One region of the Amycolatopsis sp. NPDC031561 genome, then DNA from elsewhere that is predicted to be linked to it. Evidence: riboswitches for the same ligand, from Rfam matches in the RefSeq annotation. Region 1 holds a riboswitch; the other holds the start of a gene.
What was found. A riboswitch is a leader RNA that binds a small molecule or an ion and turns the genes downstream of it on or off. The one in region 1 is predicted to bind glycine.
Positions count from the first base shown of each region.

Region 1 (9,907 bases):
GCACCGCGGGCACGGCCGACTTCTCCGGCGAACTGGCGAAGAAGCTCAACGAAGGCCCGCTCCAGATCGCTTACGGCCGCTACAAGGCCGGACCATGGGGGAGCCTGCAGCGCTCCGGCGGGCACATCGTCACCGTGGTCGCGGCGAAGGGTTCGTTCAACGGCGACACCGTTCAGCTGAAGCTGTCCGACCCTGGCCGCGCCGGTGACCACAAGGCGCCGGGCTACCTGGGCACGCAGTCGGAGTACCAGCTGCTGGACGTCACGCTGGAGAAGAAGACGATCTGGGAGTACCGGCCGGTCACCGACGACCCCGACACCGGCGTCGACGAAAGCCTGGAGCCGGGCACCTTCCGGTTCGTCGAGCGGTGGGAGCTCACCGGACCGCAGTACATCGGCACCACGCGGCAGATGATCGAGAACTTCAACTGGTTCGACCTGGTCGCCCCCTGACCGAAACACGGATGCGAGCAGTGCCCCGGAGGTCGTAACCTCCGGGGCAACACGCTGACGGAGACGAGTAGCCAGGGGAGCACGCGAGACCCAGAGAGCCGCCGGTAGCTGGGAAGGCGGCCTCGCGCCCTTCGGTGAAGACCCTCCCGAGTGCGGGGAGGAACGGCGTTCGCGCCCCATGCCCCGCCGTCCGGCCCCCGTCATCGGGCCTTCGAGGCCGCCGCTCGTCCAGGGCGGCGGCGAAAGTGCGGTGGTACCGCGAGTTCCCTTCTCGCCCGCACTCCCAAGGGGTCGCGCAATCCGTACAGGAGTTGTGATGATCTCGCGTGTCCTCGTCGCCGACCTGCCCCGGCACGTCGGCGGCCGTGTCCGCATCGCCGGCTGGGTGCACCGCCGGCGCCGCCTGAAATCCGTCACCTTCCTGGTGATCCGGGACCGCTCCGGACTCGCCCAGGTGGTCCTCGCCGAACCCGGCGGCCCGCCGGAGGAGACCGTGGTCGAGGTCGAAGGCCTCGTCACCGCCAATCCCCAGGCACCCGGCGGCCTGGAACTCACCGAGCCGGCGGTCGGGCTGCTGTCCGAACCGGCCGAGCCGCCCCCGTTCGACCTCTACCGGCCGTCACCGCGGGCCACGTTGCCCACGGTGCTGGACAACGCCGCCGTCGCGTTGCGGCATCCGCGGCTGAAGGAGGCGTTCACGATCGCGGCGGCGAGCGTCGCCGGATTCCGGTCCGCGCTCGACGGTCTCGGGTTCACCGAAACCCAGACGCCCAAGATCGTCTCGTCGGCGACCGAATCCGGTGCGAACGTCTTCGGCATCGACTACTTCGGCGAGCGGGCGTTCCTCGCGCAATCGCCGCAGTTCTACAAACAAGCGCTGGTCGGGGTGTTCGAGCGGGTCTACGAGGTCGGGCCGGTCTTCCGCGCCGAACCGCACGACACCGCGCGGCATCTCGCGCAGTACACGAGCCTGGACGCCGAACTCGGTTTCATCGACGGCCACCACGACGTGATGGCCGTGCTGCGGGAGGTGGTCGCGGGGATGGCCGCCGCCGTCCCGGAGACCGGCGTCGTGGTGCCCGGGGAGATCCCGGAGATCCACTTCGCGGACGCTCAAGGGCTGATCGCGCGGCTGTCCGGCGAAGACCCGCGCGGCGAGCCCGACCTCGCGCCCGCGCACGAACGGCTGCTTTCGGACTGGGCGCTGCGCGAACACGGGTCGGAATTCCTGTTCGTCACGGGATATCCGATGGCGAAGCGGCCGTTCTACACCCATCCGGACCCGGAACGGCCGGAGTACTCGAACAGTTTCGACCTGCTCTTCCGCGGGCTGGAACTGGTGACCGGTGGCCAGCGGCTGCACCGGCACGCCGACTATCTCGCCGCGCTGGCGGCGCGGGGTGAGTCCGCCGAGCCGTATCGCGACTATCTGGCCGTCTTCGCGCACGGGATGCCGCCGCACGGCGGGTTCGCGCTCGGGCTCGAACGCTGGACCGCCCGGGTGCTCGGGCTGCCCAACGTCCGGCAGGCGACGCTCTTCCCGCGGGACTTGCACCGCCTGACCCCGTAACGGACGTCATGAAAGGGGCTTTCAGGACGAAAAACGTCCTGAAAGCCCCTTTCATGACACATCAGGCTCAGTGGATGAACGCGCTCCTGGCTGCCAGGTCGGCCAGCAGGGCGCGGCCCTTCTCGGCGTTGCGCGGCTGGGCCAGGACGTCATAGCGCCGGGCGACCAGCTGGCTCTGCGAGATGAACCCGCGCTTGTTCTTCGAAGACGCGTACCCCAGCGCGCCGAACAGCAGGTTGAACCCGATACCGCCGACGAGGCCGACGAGGATCGGCACCAGTCCGGCGCCCGGGTTCAGCAGGCTCAGCACGAGGCCGAGGAACACACCGAACATCGCGCCGGACAGCGCCGAGCTGGTCAGCACCTTGCTCCAGCCCATCCGCCCGGCGATCCGCTCGACCAGGATCGGTTCGACACCGACGATGGTGACGTCCGTGATCGGGAAGTCCGTTCCCGCGAGGTGGTCGACCGCACGCTGCGCATCGGAGTACGACTCGTAGGAGCCGATCGGCCACCCGCTGGGCAGCGTCGGAAGCTGAGCCCGCCCTTGGGGCTCGGTGAACGTGGTCTGCTGCGTGAATGCCTGTGTCATTCCTTCTCACCTCTCTTGATCCGTACAACGTTCCGGAGGTACGGATCTCCTCCCGTCCGGCGGGATTCACAGCATCTTCTCAGCCGGGCATCACAGACAATCCGCCCAGGGATCAACTACAGTCCGCAATGGGTAGCCGATCAGACCATTGGTCGAGTTGACCGGGTTCGGCTGACCCGGTAGGAAGAAGCCGCAAAGGTACCGCTTCGAACCTTTAGGTGAGGCTGATGGCGAACAGGCGCGGCATGCTCACACTGGATCGGCTCCGGGAACTCGTCGAGGACGGCACCGTCGACACGGTGCTGGTGGCCATCACCGACATGCAGGGCAGGCTGCAGGGCAAACGCTGCGCCGCCGAATACTTCCTCAACGAGGTCGTCGAGCACGCCACCGAAGCGTGCAACTACCTGCTCGCCGTCGACGTCGACATGAACACCGTCGACGGCTATGCGATGTCTTCCTGGGAGACCGGCTACGGCGACTTCGTCATGCGACCGGACTTCGACACGCTCCGCCTGCTCCCCTGGCAGGAGGGCACCGCGCTCGTCCTCGCCGACCTCGAACGGGTGCAGGGCGGCGCCGTGGCCCCGTCGCCGCGGCAGGTCCTGCGCGGGCAACTCGACCGGCTGGCCGCCCTCGGTCTCAGTGCCCACGTCGGCACCGAGCTGGAGTTCATCGTCTTCGACGACACCTTCGAGTCGGCCTGGGACAAGCGGTACCAGGACCTCCGCCCGGCCAACCAGTACAACGTCGACTACTCGATGCTCGGCACCTCGCGGATCGAACCGCTGCTGCGCCGGATCCGCAACGACATGGGCGGCGCGGGGCTGTACGTCGAGTCGGCCAAGGGCGAGTGCAACCCCGGCCAGCACGAGATCGCGTTCCGCTACGCCGAGGCGCTGGCCACGTGCGACAACCACAGCATCTACAAGACCGGGTCCAAGGAGATCGCCGCGCAGGAGGGCAAGAGCCTCACGTTCATGGCGAAGTACAACGAACGCGAGGGCAACTCCTGCCACATCCACATCAGCCTGCGCTCCACGGCGGGCGAGGCCGTCCTATCGGGCGACGGGCCGGGCGGGTTCTCCCCGCTGATGGAGCACTTCCTCGCGGGGCAGCTCGCCGGATTGCGTGAACTGACCTACTTCTTCGCGCCGAACATCAACTCCTACAAGCGTTTCGTCCCCGGCAGCTTCGCGCCGACCGCGGTCGCGTGGGGCACCGACAACCGCACGTGCGCGCTGCGCGTCGTCGGGCACGGGGAGTCGCTCCGCACCGAGAACCGGGTCCCCGGCGGCGACGTGAACCCGTACCTCGCGGTGGCCGCGCTGATCGCGGCCGGGTTGCACGGCATCGAGAACGAACTCGAGCTGGAGCCCGAGTTCCAGGGCAACGCCTACGGTTCCGACAAGCCGACCGTGCCGACGACGTTGCGCGAGGCCGCGGCGCTGCTCGACCGGAGCGAGCTCGCCAGGACCGCGTTCGGGGACGAGGTCGTCGACCACTACCTGAACGCGGCGAAGGTCGAACTCACCGCGTATGACGCCGCCGTCACCGACTGGGAGAGGATCCGTGGCTTCGAACGTCTCTGAGCCCTTGATCGGGCTCACCTGCTATCTGGAGCCCGCGAAGTTCCTGGTGTGGGAGACCGAAGCGGCCCTGCTGCACCGTGTGTACGTGGACGGCATCGTCGCGGCGGGCGGGATCCCGGTCCTCCTGCCGCCGGTGAGCGAGGCGCACGACAGGCTGGTGTCCGCCGTGGACGGTCTCGTGCTGGTCGGCGGCGCCGACATCGAACCGGCGCGCTACGGCCAGGAGCAGCACGCGACGACGTACACCAGGCCGAACCGGGACGCGTTCGAGTTCGGGCTGCTTCGGTCCGCTTTGGACAGTGGCAAACCGGTGCTGGGCGTGTGCCGCGGGCTGCAGGTGCTCAGCGTCGCGCTGGGCGGGACACTCGCCCAGCACCTTCCGGACACTTTGGACACCAAGGATCACCAGCCCGCGCCCGCGACCTTCGGCACCACTACGGTGACTCTCGCCGAGGGCAGCCGGGCCGCGTCGATCCTCGGCACCGAGACCAAGGTGCCGTGTTATCACCACCAGGCCGTCGACAAGCTCGGCGACGGGCTGGTCCCGGTCGGCTGGGCCGCCGACGGGACCATCGAGGCGGCGGAACTGCCCGGCGACGGATTCGTACTCGGTGTCCAATGGCATCCAGAGCAGAATCTCGACGACATAAGGCTTTTCAAGGCACTCGTAACAGCTGCGAAGGAGCGCGCATGACGGGTTACGACGCCGCCTCCGAGGGAGGGAACACGTCGCCGGTGTTCGAGGTGATCAACCCCGCCACGGAAGAGGTGGTGCGGTCGGTCGCGCTGACCTCGGCCGAGGAGACCGACGCGGCGATCGCCCGTGCGCAGGCGGCGTTCCCCGCCTGGCGCGCGGTGGCCCCCGGCGACCGGGCGCGGCTGCTGCGCCGGTTCGCCGACGCCGTCGACGCCGATATCGAGAACCTCGCCCAGCTGGAAGTCGCCAACGCGGGCCACACCATCGGCAACGCGCGCTGGGAGGCGGGCAACGTCCGCGACGTGCTGACGTACTACTCGGCGTCGCCCGAACGGTTGATCGGCAAGCAGATCCCGGTGCCCGGCGGGGTGAACATGACGTTCCACGAGCCGCTCGGCGTGGTCGGGGTGATCGTGCCGTGGAACTTCCCGATGCCCATCGCGGGCTGGGGTTTCGCGCCCGCGCTCGCCGCCGGGAACACCGTCGTGCTCAAGCCGGCCGAACTCACCCCGCTGACCGCGATCCGCCTCGGCGAGCTGGCCAGGGAGGCCGGGATCCCCGCGGACGTCTTCCAGGTGCTTCCCGGCAAGGGATCCGTGGTGGGCCAGCGGTTCGTGGACCATCCGGCGGTGCGCAAGGTCGTGTTCACCGGCTCGACCGAGGTCGGCAAACAGATCATGGCGGGCTGTGCCGCGCGGGTGAAGCGGGTGACGCTGGAACTCGGCGGCAAGAACGCGAACATCGTCTTCGCCGACTCCGATCTGGAGAAGGCCGCGGCCACCGCGCCGTACGGGGTGTTCGACAACGCCGGGCAGGACTGCTGCGCGCGGTCGCTGATCCTGGTGCAGGCGAGTGTGTACGACCGGTTCATGGAGCTGCTGGAACCCGCCGTGAAGGGCGTCGTCGTCGGTGACCCCCGCCTGGAGGTGACCGAGATGGGCCCGCTGATCTCGGCGGGGCACCACGCGAAGGTGTCGTCCTATGTGGACGACGCCGCGCCGGTGGCGTTCCGGGGGAGCGCGCCGCTGGGGCCGGGCAACTGGTTCCCGCCGACCGTCGTCACCCCGCCGGACCTGCGGCATCCGCTGGCCTCGGACGAGATCTTCGGCCCGGTCGTCGCGGTCGTCCCGTTCGACGGGGAGGCGGACGCGGTCACCATGGCCAACGACACGGAGTACGGCTTGTCCGGCTCGATCTGGACCCGCGACGTCGGCCGCGCCTTCCGCGTCGCGCGCGGCGTCGAGGCCGGGAACCTTTCGGTGAACTCGCATTCGTCCGTCCGGTACTGGACGCCGTTCGGCGGGTTCAAGCAGTCCGGGCTCGGCCGGGAGCTCGGCCCGGACGCTGTCGACGCCTTCACCGAGACCAAAAACGTTTTCATCAGCACGGAGGATTAAATGGTGCAGCGTTTCGAAGGCCGCGTCGCGGTCATCACCGGCGGCAGCAGCGGCATCGGCCTCGCCACCGCGCGGCGGCTGGCGAGCGAGGGCGCGAAGGTCGTCATCGGCGACATCTCCGCCGCGGCGGGCAAAGCGGCGGCGGACGAGGTCGGCGGCCTGTTCGTGCAGGCCGACGTCACCGACGCCGAGCAGGTCGAGGCCCTGTTCCAGACCACTGTGGACACCTTCGGCTCGGTCGACGTCGCGTTCAACAACGCCGGTATCTCCCCGCCCGAGGACGACTCGATCCTCACCACGGGCATCGACGCGTGGGAGAAGGTGCAGAAGGTCAACCTGACCTCGGTGTACCTGTGCTGCAAGGCGGTGCTGCCCCACATGCAGCGGCAGGGGAAGGGCTCGATCATCAACACGGCGTCGTTCGTCGCGGTGATGGGCGCGGCGACGTCGCAGATCTCCTATACCGCGTCCAAGGGCGGGGTGCTGGCGATGAGCCGGGAACTGGGTGTGCAGTTCGCGCGGGAGAACATCCGGGTCAACGCGCTGTGCCCGGGACCGGTGAACACGCCGCTGCTGAAGGAACTGTTCGCGAAGGACCCCGAGCGGGCCGCGCGGCGGCTGGTGCACGTGCCGGTCGGGCGGTTCGCGGAGCCGGAGGAGATCGCGGGCGCGGTCGCCTTCCTGGCGAGCGATGACGCCTCGTTCATCACGGCGTCGCAGTTCCTGGTGGACGGCGGGATCTCGGGGGCCTACGTCACCCCGCTGTAAGCCCGCAAGTAGTCGACTACTTGCGGCGCTCTCACTCGTCCCGGTGGTTGGGATGGCGGCCCTCTGGCCTGCACGGTAGTTCTGGGATCGCGGAACCGCACGGTTCCGCGATCCCAGAAGCGCGGAGGCCCCCAGGATGACCCGGCAGATGAGCACCGCCATGCGCGACTGCATCGACCTGTGCAACGAGTGCCACGTCAGGTGCGAGGAGATGATGACGCGCTGCATGGAGATCGGCGGCGCCAAGCTCGGGATGATGATGGTGACCTGCGCGGACATGTCGCGGATGAGCGCCGACATGATGATGCGCTGCTCGGCCATGATCGCCGACCTCGAGATGATGCGCATGTGCGCGAAGATGTGCGGCCTGGCTTCGCAGATGATGCGCATGTGCGCCGAGGAGTGCGCCAAGACCGGCGACGCCGAACTCGCCGAAGCCGCGGACATGATGATGCGCTGCGCCGAGCTCTGCGGCACCATCACCGCCGAAATGATGATGGAGAACGCCTAGCCAGGCCCGACGGCCCGGGCACGTCGGGTGTCCGGGCGAACGGGAGAAGTGACGTGCCCGGCCAGCAGTAGACGCGCGCCGAACACGCCAGGTACGGTGTGCGCACAACTGCAGATCGGGCCGTTGAGCTGGAGCGGGAGAGCCCCCACGAACGTGGTGGGGCACCGAAGGAGCAAACTCCCCGGAATCTCTCAGGTACCCACTACCGCTTCCGCGAGGCCACTCTGGAAAGCAGGCGCGCAAGTGCGCCTCACCCAAGGTGAAAGCCGTCCTCTTCACGGGCGGTGAAACTCTCAGGTGCCATGACAGAGGGGGAGTTCCCAGCGCACCGGTCTATCCGGCGCCTGATTGAAGGAGCTCCCTTGACCAGTACGTCCTTCGACGACCGGCACATCGGCCCCTCGGAGTCCGAGCAGGCCAAGATGCTCGCCGAGGTCGGCTACGGCAGCCTCGATGCCCTGGTACAGGCCGCGGTGCCGTCCGCGATCCGGGTCACCCGTGACCTCGAGCTTCCCCCCGCCGCGTCCGAAGAGGACGCCATCGCCGAACTTCGCGCGCTCGCCGCGCTCAACAAGCCGATGACGCAGATGATCGGCCTCGGCTTCCACGACACGGTCACCCCGGCGGTCATCCGCCGCAACGTGCTGGAGAACCCGGCCTGGTACACGGCGTACACGCCCTACCAGCCGGAGATCTCGCAGGGCCGTCTCGAAGCCCTCCTCAACTTCCAGACCATGGTCTCCGAGCTGGCCGGTCTCGCCACCGCGAACGCCTCCCTGCTCGACGAGTCCACCGCCGTCGCCGAGGCCGTCATGCTGATGCGCCGCGCGTCGAAGGCGAAGTCCAACAAGGTCGTCCTCGACGCCGAGTGCCTGCCGCAGACCATCGCCGTCGTCCGCACCCGCGCCGAGGCCATGGGCGTCGAGGTCGAGGTCCGCGACCTGCTCACCGGCCTGCCGGAGGAGTTCTTCGGCGTCGTCGTGCAGTACCCGGGTGCTTCCGGCGTGCTGCGCGGCGCGGGCTTCTACTCCGCCATCTCCGAGACCGCGAAGGCCGCCGGCGCGCTGTACACCGTCGCCGCCGACCTGCTCGCCCTCACGCTGGTCACCGCGCCGGGTGAGTTCGGCGCCGACATCGCCGCCGGATCCACCCAGCGTTTCGGTGTCCCGCTCGGCTACGGCGGCCCGCACGCCGGGTTCATGGCCGTCCGCACCGGGCTCGAGCGCTCGCTGCCGGGCCGCCTGGTCGGAGTCTCGGTCGACGCCGACGGCAACCCCGCGTACCGCCTCGCGCTGCAGACCCGTGAGCAGCACATCCGCCGCGAGAAGGCCACTTCCAACATCTGCACCGCCCAGGTCCTGCCCGCCGTGCTCGCCGCGATGTACGCGGTCTACCACGGTCCGGACGGCCTCAGGCGCATCGCGACCCGCGTCCACGAGCTCGCCGCCGGGCTGGCCGGAGCGCTGCGCGCCGGTGGCGTCGAGGTCGTCCACGAGGGCTTCTTCGACACCGTCCTCGCCCGCATGCCCGGCCAGGCCGAAGCGGTCGTCGCCGTCGCGCGCGAGAACGGGATCAACCTCGGCCCGGTCGACGCCGACCACGTCCGCATCGCCGTCGACGAGGTCACCACGCCCGCGATCATCGCCAAGGTGCTCAACGCCTTCGGTGTCGACACGACCGCCGCCGACGCCCGCGCGCTGCCCACCGGACTCGGCCGCGAGAGCGAGTACCTCACCCACGAGGTCTTCCACTCGCACCGCTCCGAGACCGCGATGCTGCGTTACCTGCGCAGCCTGTCCGATCTGGACTACGCGCTCGACCGCGGCATGATCCCGCTCGGCTCCTGCACGATGAAGCTCAACGCCACCACCGAGATGGAGCCGATCAGCTGGCGCGAGTTCGCGGGCATCCACCCGTTCGCCCCCGCCGACCAGGCCGAGGGTTACCACGTGCTGGTCGAGCAGCTGTCGACCTGGCTCGCCGAGGTCACCGGCTACGACAAGGTGTCGCTGCAGCCGAACGCGGGCAGCCAGGGCGAGCTCGCCGGTCTGCTCGCGATCCGCGCGTACCACCACGCGAACGGCCAGGCCGAGCGCGAGGTCTGCCTGATCCCGTCGTCCGCCCACGGCACGAACGCCGCGTCCGCGGTGATGGCAGGCATGCGCGTCGTCGTGGTCAAGTGCACCGACGAGGGCAACGTCGACCTCGAAGACCTGCGCGCCAAGGTCGAGGCCAACCGCGAAACGCTGTCCGCGATCATGGTCACGTACCCGTCCACGCACGGTGTGTACGAGAACGGCATCGACGAGCTGGCCAAGATCGTCCACG
Region 1 is NZ_JBVILA010000003.1:309,000-318,906, reverse strand. Features, by position in the region: gene ACZ5IK_RS10625 (hypothetical protein) at 1-452, shown strand, start outside; gene aspS (aspartate--tRNA(Asn) ligase) at 769-2,022, shown strand; gene ACZ5IK_RS10615 (YflT domain-containing protein) at 2,090-2,614, opposite strand; gene ACZ5IK_RS10610 (glutamine synthetase family protein) at 2,842-4,206, shown strand; gene ACZ5IK_RS10605 (gamma-glutamyl-gamma-aminobutyrate hydrolase family protein) at 4,187-4,900, shown strand; gene ACZ5IK_RS10600 (aldehyde dehydrogenase family protein) at 4,897-6,300, shown strand; gene ACZ5IK_RS10595 (3-oxoacyl-ACP reductase) at 6,301-7,068, shown strand; gene ACZ5IK_RS10590 (four-helix bundle copper-binding protein) at 7,205-7,579, shown strand; glycine riboswitch at 7,794-7,898, shown strand; gene gcvP (aminomethyl-transferring glycine dehydrogenase) at 7,942-9,907, shown strand, end outside.

Region 2 (9,907 bases), on a different contig from region 1:
GAAGGTGGACACCGTGCTGAAGAACGTGAGATCCACGCCCTCGTGCCGCAGTCGCAGCGGGACGAAGATGTCGCCAGGGCCGGGAACCTCCACCTCGGGGACGGGATCGTCGCACGGATAGGTGAGCAGTTCCTCCAGCAGCTCCGTCAGCGCCGGGTCCGCCGTCTGGGTGACCTGGCGCCGCAGCCTGCCGAGCAGGTGGGCACGCCACTCCCCCAGGTTGAGCACGTAAGGCGCCATGCCTTCCGGATGCAGTGTCAGCCGGAGGACGTTGGCGGGCGGGGCCATCAAGGTGGGCGAGACCAGGTCGGTCATGATCGACACACTCGCGTTGGCGTCGACCAGGTTCCAGCCGCGATCGACGACGGCGGCCGGATAGGGCTCGTGACTCGTCATCAACTGCCGGACAGCCTTGCGGACCGCCGCCATTTCCGGGTCGCCGAGCCCGCTCTCGGAGTACGCGGGCGCGTAGCCCGCCGCCAGCAGCAGCTGATTGCGTTCCCGCAAGGGCACCTCCAGATGCTCGCCGAGCCGCAGCACCATGTCGCGGCTGGGCTTGGACCGCCCGGTCTCCACGAAGCTCAGGTGCCTGGTCGAGATCTCCGCCGAGATGGCGAGGTCGAGCTGGCTGATCCGGCGGCGATCACGCCATTCCCGCAGCAGTTCGCCGACGGATCGGCCGGCGCGGCTCGCGATCACTGTGGTCGTCACGATCACGAACTTACGGCCACGTGCGCCGAGCCGCCATTACCTCCCGCGTAATCGACGTGACCCACCTTCAGCGGCCAGAGTTGCGGCATCGGTTACCCCACAACGAAAGAGGACACCATGTCGGACATCCAGCGCGTCGCCGAGCAGTACATCGCCGTGTGGAACGAGACCGACGCGGACCAGCGCCGTGCGCTCATCGCCGAAGTGTTCACCGAGGACGCCGCCTACACCGACCCGCTCGGCGCGGTCACCGGTCACGACGGTGTCGACGGCTTCATCGCCGGCGCGCAGGCCCAGTTCGCCGGTCTGAAGTTCAGCCTGCCCACGGTCCCCGACGCGCACCACGACATCGCGCGGTTCCAGTGGTACCTCGGCCCGGAGGGCGCGGTGGAGCCGCTGGCGATCGGCTTCGACGTCATCACCGTCGAGGACGGACGGATCAAGCAGGTGCTGGGCTTTCTGGACAAGATGCCCGGCTGACGATCAGGCGAAGGCCTCCGGCGGCGGGCAGGAGCAGACGAGGTTGCGGTCACCGGCAGCCCCGTCGATCCGCCGCACCGGAGGCCAGATCTTCGCCGCTGTGAAGCCGGCCGGGAAGATCGCGATCTCCCTGCTGTACGGGCGATCCCACTCACCCGCGAGGCAGCGCGCGGTGTGCGGGGCGTTGCGCAGCGGGCTCTCGGCCACCGGCCACTCCCCCGCCTCGACCTTCTCGATCTCGCCGCGGATCGCGATCATCGCGTCGCAGAACCGGTCGAGTTCGCCGAGGTCCTCGCTCTCGGTGGGCTCGACCATGAGCGTGCCCGCGACCGGGAAGGACATCGTCGGCGCATGGAGGCCGTAGTCGGCCAGCCGCTTGGCGACGTCGTCGACGGTGACGCCGGTCCGTTTGGTGAGCGCGCGGAGGTCGAGGATGCATTCGTGCGCGACCAGACCGTCGTGGCCGGAGTACAGCACCGGGTAGTGCTCCGCGAGGCGTTTGGCGACGTAGTTGGCGTTCGCGACCGCGGTCAGCGTCGCGCGCCTCAGGCCTTCCGCGCCCATCATCCGGACGTAGGCCCAGGAGATCGGCAGGATCGACGCGCTTCCCCACGGGGCGGCGCTGATCGGGCCCACTCCGGTGGCCGGGCCCGCGTCCGGCTGCAGCGGGTGGTTCGGCAGGTACGGCGCCAGATGCGCGCGGACGCCGATCGGGCCGATCCCGGGTCCGCCGCCGCCGTGCGGGATGCAGAAGGTCTTGTGCAGGTTGAGATGGGAGACGTCGGCGCCGAACCTGCCGTACTGCGCCACCCCGATCAGCGCGTTCAGGTTCGCGCCGTCGACGTACACCTGGCCGCCCGCGTCGTGCACCAGCGCGCAGACTTCGCGGACGGTGTCCTCGTACACGCCGTGCGTGGAGGGATAGGTGATCATGATCGCGGCCAGGTCGTCCGCGTGCTCGTCCACCGTGGACTTGAGGTGAGCGAGGTCGATGTTCCCCTCGTCGTCGCATTTCACGACGACCACCCGCATCCCGGCCATGATCGCGCTGGCCGCGTTCGTCCCGTGGGCGCTCGACGGGATCAGGCAGACGTCCCGCGCCGCGTTCCCGCGTTCGCGATGGTAGGCCCGGATCGCCAGCAGTCCGGCGAACTCGCCCTGGCTTCCGGCGTTCGGCTGCAGGGAAACCGCGTCGTAGCCGGTGATCCCGGCCAGCCACCGTTCCAGATCCTTCACGATGGTGAGCAGCCCTGCCGCGTCTTCCGCGGGCGCGAACGGGTGCAGGCCGGCGAACTCGGGCCAGGTGATCGGCTCCATTTCGGCCGTGGCGTTGAGTTTCATCGTGCAGGAACCGAGCGGGATCATGCTCCGGTCGAGTGCGACGTCCTTGTCGGACAACGCCCTCAGGTACCGCAGCAGTGCCGTTTCCGAGCGGTGCGTGTGGAAGACGGGATGCGTCAGGTAGTCGCTGGTGCGGCGCAGATCCGGCGGGAAGCCGTCGGCGGTGTCCGCGTCGAGTGAGTCCACATCGGACACCGCGACACCGAACGCCTTCCACACCAAGGAAAGATGCTCGCGGGTGGTCGTCTCGTCACACGCGACGGCGACGTGGTCCGCGTCCACCTGCCGGAGGTTGACGCCGAGTTCCCTCGCGGTGCCGACGACGCCGGTCGCGCGGCCGGGGACGGAGACCATGACGGTGTCGAAGAACTCGCAGTGCACGACGTCCACGCCGCTTTCGGCGAGCCCCGCCGCGAGCACGGTGGCCATCCGGTGCGCGCGGTTGGCGATGGCGCGCAGGCCTTCGGGACCGTGGTACACCGCGTACATCGAAGCGATGACGGCCAGGAGCACCTGTGCGGTGCAGATGTTGCTGGTCGCCTTTTCCCGGCGGATGTGCTGCTCGCGGGTTTGCAGGGCGAGCCGGTACGCGGGGGCGCCGTCGGCGTCCTTCGACACCCCGACGAGCCGGCCGGGCAACTGACGTTCGAGCCCCTGCCGGACGGCGAGGTACGCCGCGTGCGGGCCGCCGAAACCCATCGGGACACCGAATCGCTGCGTCGATCCGACCGCGACGTCGGCGCCGAGTTCACCCGGCGACCGCAGCAGGGTCAAGGCCAGCGGATCCGCGGCCATCACCACTGCCGCGCCCAGCGCCTTGGCCTCGGCGATGGTGTGGTCCCATTCCCGGACGACACCGGACGCGCCGGGATAGGACAGCAGCACTCCGTAGAAGTCGCCACCGAGGCCGAGTCCGGTGATGCCCTGGGACAGGTCGGCGGTCACCAGCTCGATGCCGAGCGGTTCAGCACGGGTGCGCAGGACCTCGATCGTCTGGGGCAGCGTGTCCTCGTCGACCACGAACCGGTTCGATTTCGCCTTGCCCGCCCGGCGGACCAGCGTCATCGCCTCCGCCGCGGCGGTCGCCTCGTCCAGCATGGACGCGTTCGCGATCGGCAGGCCGGTCAGGTCGGCCACCATGGTCTGGAAGTTGAGCAGCGCTTCGAGGCGGCCTTGCGAGATCTCCGGCTGATACGGCGTGTACGCGGTGTACCAGGCCGGGCTTTCCAGCACGTTCCGGCGGATCACCGGCGGGGTGACGGTGTCGTGGTAGCCGAGGCCGATCATCTGGACCATCGGCCGGTTGCGCGCGGCGAGCGCGCGGAGTTCGGCGAGCGCGGCCGTCTCGGTGGCGGGCGGAGGCAGCTCCAGCGGAGTCGCGGATTCCCGGAGCGACGCGGGGACGGCGCGCTCGGCCAGTTCGTCGAGGGAACCGACGCCGACGACGTCGAGGATGCGTGCGAGTTCCTCCGCGCCGGGACCGATGTGCCGGTCCGCGAAGGGGGTTCCGGATTCGAGCGCGGCCAGTGAAACGGGCTCCATCGGGGACCTCCCAAGACGCGGGGGTGGGGCCGGGACGGATTGTCCCTGGCCCTCCCCACTCTGTCCGTACCCCCGTGGGGGCGCCTGAGAGTTTCGCCCGTGGGTTGAGTCGGGCTTGCACCGTCGGCGGAGCCGCCAGGTGGTGACCTGACGATTCACTTTCCAGAGGCGTCTAGTCCGCGCGGTCCAGGGTGCCTGAGAGGTTCCGGGGAGGACTTGCTCCTTCGGCGCCGAGCCGTTATCGGCTCGGTCTCTCCCGCGCGGATTCGTCGACTGCGAAAGTGAGCCTACCCTGCCGCTCGCGCGGCTTCATGATCAGCCGGTGCGACGTGCGTTACGGCGCTGCGTGAGCTCGTCGGGCGTGACGGTTTCGATCACGCCGCCGTCGGCCCGCTCGGCCGGGAACTCGTGGATGGTCCCGCTGATCTCCTGCATCGCCCCGCTGACCGCGATGCCGAAAACGCCCTGCCCGCCCTGGAGTAAATCGACGATCTCTTCGGGCGAGGTGCACTCGTAGACGGTGGTGCCGTCGGAGAACAGGGTGACCTTGGCCAGATCGCGGACGCCGCGCAGGCGCAGGTGGTCGACGGCGACCCTGATGTTCTGCAAGGAGACACCTGTGTCCAGCAGCCGCTTGACGACCTTCAGGACGAGGATGTCCTTGAACGAGTAGAGCCGCTGCGAACCGGATCCGTGCGCCGTGCGGATGCTCGGCGCGACCAGCTTCGTGCGGGCCCAGTAGTCGAGCTGCCGGTACGTGATCCCGGCGATCTGACAGGCGGCGGGACCGCGGTAGCCGACGAGTTCGTCCGGGAGGGAAGAGTCGGGGAACAGCTCGCCCTGCTCGCCGTCAGCAACCGGAACGAGCGGCTCTTGAGGGCTACCAGCCTCGACCACGCCATGCCTCCCCTCGCCCGACCTGGCGGCCGGCGAACAAAGCCGCGCGGACCCACGTGAGTCCGCACCGGAGTTCATCGTCAAGACGGATGCCCCAGACATCCGAATCACACCTTGGCGATTTACCTCCATTGACGGTAAGCGCGTCCGGCAAGGCGGTCAACGCGACGCGCGGTCAACCTCAAGCTCTTCTTGAGGCTTGTCGGAAACAGTCCCCCGTTCGGCCGCGCGCTTGCCACTTTTACTCAGCCGTGTTATTTTTTACTCATGCAAGTAACTCCTTCCACCCAAAGCGCCATGCAAGAGGTGCAGGCGGAGCTCGGGCTGTCGGTCACCGAAGCCGCCCGGCGGGCCCAGATCGTCGGCGCCACGATCGCGACGATCTCCGATCTCGGCTACCACAAGACGTCGTTCGCGAAGATCAAGGAGCGGGCCGGGCTGTCCAGCACCCGGATCATCTCGTACCACTTCACCAACAAGGCCGGTCTGATGCAGGCCGTGGTCACCACCGCGACCGGGATGAAGGACAAGTTCCTCGAGGAGCGGATCCAGGGCACGACCGACCGGGCCGGGCTGCTGCGCGGGTACATCGAAGCGGAGATCGAGTTCCTCGGCTCGTACCCGGAGCTGGTGCGGGTCATGGTCGAGATGGCTTCGAGCGGATCGGACGCCGAAGGCTGGTTCATGTCGGCGCCGATCGTCGAAGAGTTCCGCACCGGCCGGCTGGAGCGCCAGCTGCGACAGGGACAGCAAGAAGGCGCTTTCGGCGACTTCTTGCCGGACGTGATGGCAATGTCGATCGCCCAGGCCGTCGACGGTGTCGCCGCGAAGTTCGCGGCGGATCCGAAGCTGGACCTGGAGCGGTACGGGCGGGAGCTGGCGGACCTGTTCACCCGGGCCACCGCCGTCTGACGCGCTTGGGCCTGCGAGTGTCATGAAAGGGGCTTTCAGGACGAATTTCGTCCTGAAAGCCCCTTTCATGACATCCGGCAGATCGCGACCGCGGTCCGCACGCACGAAGAAGGGGCGGCGCCACCGGCGCCGCCCCTTCTCGCAAGATCCCGGTTAGCGCGATTAAGTATCAGCGCCGCGGAAGTCCTCCGGCGAGACGGAGTCGAGGAACTCGCGGAACTTCTCGACCTCGTCCTCCTGCTCGTCGGGAATGATCAGGCCCGCTTCCTCCAGCACCGCGTCCACGGCGTGGATCGGAACCCCCACCCGCAGTGCCAGGGCGACCGAATCGCTCGGCCGCGCCGAAACCCGGATGTCCCCGTCGAAGACCAGCTCCGCGAAGAACGTGCCTTCCTTCAAGTCCGTGATGACAACCTGCTCCAGCTCACGGCCCAGCGCCCCGATGACCTCCTTGAGCAGGTCATGGGTGAGCGGACGGGCCGGGCGGACTCCCTGCTGCTCCAACGCGATGGCGGTGGCCTCGACCGAGCCGATCCAGATCGGCAGGTAACGCTCGCCTTCGGTTTCCCGTAGCAACAAGATCGGCTGATTCGCGGGTAGCTCCACCCGCACGCCGACGACGCGCATCTCGCTCATCGGGCTTCGCCTCCCTCTCGTGCGCACGGGCTGCAACGCTTGTCTTGACGATCAAGCGACGGCGATCCCGACGCTACCCGTCTTCCGAGCGCTGTGCTCGCTGTCCTGACATTCTCGGTTCGCCCGTGGCAAACCCAACTCTCACGGTACGGCATAGGGTGCCGAACATTCAGTCATTGACAAGTGGCCTCACAAGGGCTCCCGGTCCCCGGAGCCGCTCAGCCGCCCGTGACGGCGCGTATTCCGGCCTTCACCAAGAGCGTATGTAACGCCACGGTCAGTGCGGCGAGCTCGCGGACGACCTCGTCGCCCCTCGCCTGCGCGTCCTCGTCACGGTGCCGATACACCGGGGTCACGATCTGCTCCAGCAGCCCGACTTCGCGGTCGGCCGCGGCCCGGAAGGCACGCAGATGTCTCGGCTCGATACCGAATTCGGTCATCGCTTTCACGGTCTTCGCCACGAGGACCGCGTCGGGGTCGTAGAACCCCGCAGCGCCTGGGCGGACGAGACCATATTGCCGCAGCTCAGCCAAGGTACCGGCGTCGATGCCTGCCTGGCGGAGCAGATCTTCCACGGTCAGCCTGATCTCGCGATCGGTCTCGAAGTCCCCGGGGGACGGCAGTCCGCCGTTCTCCCCCGGGGCCTCGAGCGAAACGAGTTTCCGCGGTGGTTTGGGAGCCGCCGCCGAAGGCGCGGCACCCTGATCCGCCGCGTCGAGCTGTTCCTTGATGACCTTCAGCGGAAGATAGTGATCCCGCTGGGCGGACAGGACGAATCGCAACCGCTCCACGTCCGCCGGAGCGAACTGCCGGTACCCCGACGGGGTCCGGCCCGGCTGGACCAGACCTTCCGCTTCGAGGAACCGGATCTTGGAGATGGTGACGTCGGGGAAGTCGCCGCGCAGTTGTGCCAGCACGGCCCCGATGCTCAACCCATCGCGCTGCGACGCATCCCGATCAGGCCGCCCGGCCGCCGTCACCGTGCCCCCTGGCCCCCGGAACCCGGGCCGGTCAGGAAGACCAGGCGGAACTTGCCGATCTGCACCTCGTCGCCACCGGCGAGGACGGCCTGGTCGACCGGCTCGCGGTTGACGTAGGTGCCGTTGAGGCTGCCGACGTCGATGACGACGAACTCGCCACCCTCACGGCGGAACTCGGCGTGCCGCCGGGAAACCGTGACGTCGTCGAGGAAGATGTCGCTGTCCGGGTGTCGTCCCGCACTGGTGGTGTCGCGGTCCAGCAGGAAGCGCGAACCCGCGTTCGGGCCACGCTTGACGACCAGCAGCGCGGAACCCGCGGGCAGCGCGTCCACACCCTGGACGGGGGCCTCGGCAGCCGGAGGAGCCTCAGTGCCTTCGACGTCGGCCAGGAAGTCGGCCCGGAAGACAGAAGTCCGCTCCGGAGACTGCTCCGGGGGAACGCCGGGCCCGTCGTTCGTGCTCACCTGAGCTCTCCTAACGCATGTGTGTTGCCACTACTCAAGAACGTGCAGAGGTCAAACGTACCGTGCCTGATCGAATCTCCGGTCCGCGGCTCCCCCTACTCTCACGGGAGGGCCGCGGCCTGCGGCTATTCCTTGATCAGCGCCTGGTACGCCTCGGCCTCGAGCAGCGAATCGACCGAGCTCGCGTCGTCGAGACGGAGCTCGACCAGCCAGCCCTCACCATAGGGGTCGCTGTTGATCAGTTCGGGCGACTCGGCCACCGCGTCGTTGACCGCGACCACCTCGCCGTCGAGCGGGGCGAACAGCTCTGAAACGCTCTTGGTGGACTCGACCTCGCCGAAGGCGTCGCCCGAGCCGACCTGCTTGCCGACCTCGGGGAGGTCGACGAACACCACGTCACCGAGCTGGTCCTGGGCGTACTCCGTGATGCCCATGCGCACGAGCCCTCCGTCGCGTACGGAGACCCACTCGTGCTCCTCGGTGTAGCGCAGTTCTTCTGGAGTGGACAACGCCGCTCCCCTTTCTCATGCCCTCGCTCGAATCCGACGCGCGCAGTTTCGCATCCCGCCGGGGCACGCGCCCGGCGCCTCCCGCTAGCTAGCCGCGATCGGCGGATCGCAGGGCCCGCACTGTCTGGACGACGTACAACACGCCCGAATAGACGTACAGGACCGCGCCCCACGCCGTGAAGGCGTACCCGATCGGACGCGCGAACGCGGCGATGTCGGATCCGCCTTGGGTGAGCAGCAGGAACGGGAAGGCGTACATCAGTACGAAGGTGGCGCCCTTGCCGATGTAGGTGACCTCCGGCGGGGCGAACCCGCGATGCCGCAGCAGCAGCACGCAGACCCCCAGCACCGCCTCGCGGGCGACCAGCGGGACCACCACCCACCACGGGACGATGTCGCGGATCAGGAAGGCGATGAGGGTCGCGAGGATGTAGAGCCTGTCCGCGGCGGGGTCGAGCAGCTGACCGAGCCGCGACATCTGGTTGAGCCAGCGGGCGAGTTTGCCGTCGAGCCAGTCGGTGAGCGCGCTGAACACGAGCAGCGCGAACGCCCAGCCGTCCTCCTTCGGGCCGAGGAGCAGCCACAGGAAGACCGGCACCCCGGCGAGCCGGAGGATCGAAAGCATGTTGGGAACGTTCAGGGCCTGCCGCAGCAAAGACGGCTCTTCGCTGGTCACGCTCGGTTCGGGGGGCGTACTCACCCGCTCAGCCTATCCAGCGGCGGCAGGTCCTCCCGCGTCAGCTGGCCCGGGTGTGGCTCCAGCCGCGGCGTTGCAGGTCCGCGCTGGTCAGCGCCACGGGCCTGCCCCGATGGTCGGTACCCATCCAGCGGGTGTGCCCGGAGGAACTTTCCAGGACGTACGGGCGGCCGCCGCACCAGACGACGGTGCACGGTGCCGTGGGTGGCAGCTCCGTGCTCGCCGGCGCGGTGGCCTCGAATGACGCGGGGTCGTTCTGTTCGTCGGTCTTCATCGCTCTCACGGTTTCGGTGACGGGGACTGGGACACGCCGGAGCGCTACCTTTGTTTTCGGCAGAACAGGGCCCGGCGTTAACGCCCGGGCGCCGGATTCGTCCGATCGGTTCGCGACGACAGCAGGGTGTTGTCACGGCGTGAACGGCATGTTAATTGTCCACAATGGACAGTGATTGGGCGGTCCTCGCGTACCGTCGCGCCGTCGGCGCGATAACCTCCCGCGAATCGAACGTGGCTCAATGCCACGGCATCGGGCTCGCCCAGGTCAGAATGGGCAGGCCAGGAACGGCCGACGAAAGGATCGCCTTGCCCGTCTCGACGACCACGGGAACGTGGCGGCGCCTGTTCGCGATCTGTGCCGCCGCGGGAACGCTCGCCGCCTGTTCGGGCGAAGATCCGCCACCGCCTGTCACCTCCATGTCGGTCTCGCCGCCCGCGCCCCTTTCGAACATCTCCAGCGCG
Region 2 is NZ_JBVILA010000017.1:183,307-193,213, reverse strand. Features, by position in the region: gene ACZ5IK_RS29250 (helix-turn-helix domain-containing protein) at 1-717, opposite strand, end outside; gene ACZ5IK_RS29245 (nuclear transport factor 2 family protein) at 829-1,191, shown strand; gene gcvP (aminomethyl-transferring glycine dehydrogenase) at 1,195-4,074, opposite strand; glycine riboswitch at 4,247-4,343, opposite strand; gene ACZ5IK_RS29235 (MerR family transcriptional regulator) at 4,390-4,971, opposite strand; gene ACZ5IK_RS29230 (TetR/AcrR family transcriptional regulator) at 5,269-5,883, shown strand; gene ACZ5IK_RS29225 (bifunctional nuclease family protein) at 6,046-6,519, opposite strand; gene ftsR (transcriptional regulator FtsR) at 6,738-7,499, opposite strand; gene garA (glycogen accumulation regulator GarA) at 7,496-7,963, opposite strand; gene gcvH (glycine cleavage system protein GcvH) at 8,089-8,472, opposite strand; gene ACZ5IK_RS29205 (CDP-alcohol phosphatidyltransferase family protein) at 8,561-9,172, opposite strand; gene ACZ5IK_RS29200 (hypothetical protein) at 9,210-9,443, opposite strand; gene ACZ5IK_RS29195 (hypothetical protein) at 9,682-9,907, opposite strand, start outside.
Region 2: linked by a shared signal. The riboswitch ahead of gcvP (aminomethyl-transferring glycine dehydrogenase) and the one ahead of gcvP (aminomethyl-transferring glycine dehydrogenase) in region 1 are both predicted to bind glycine.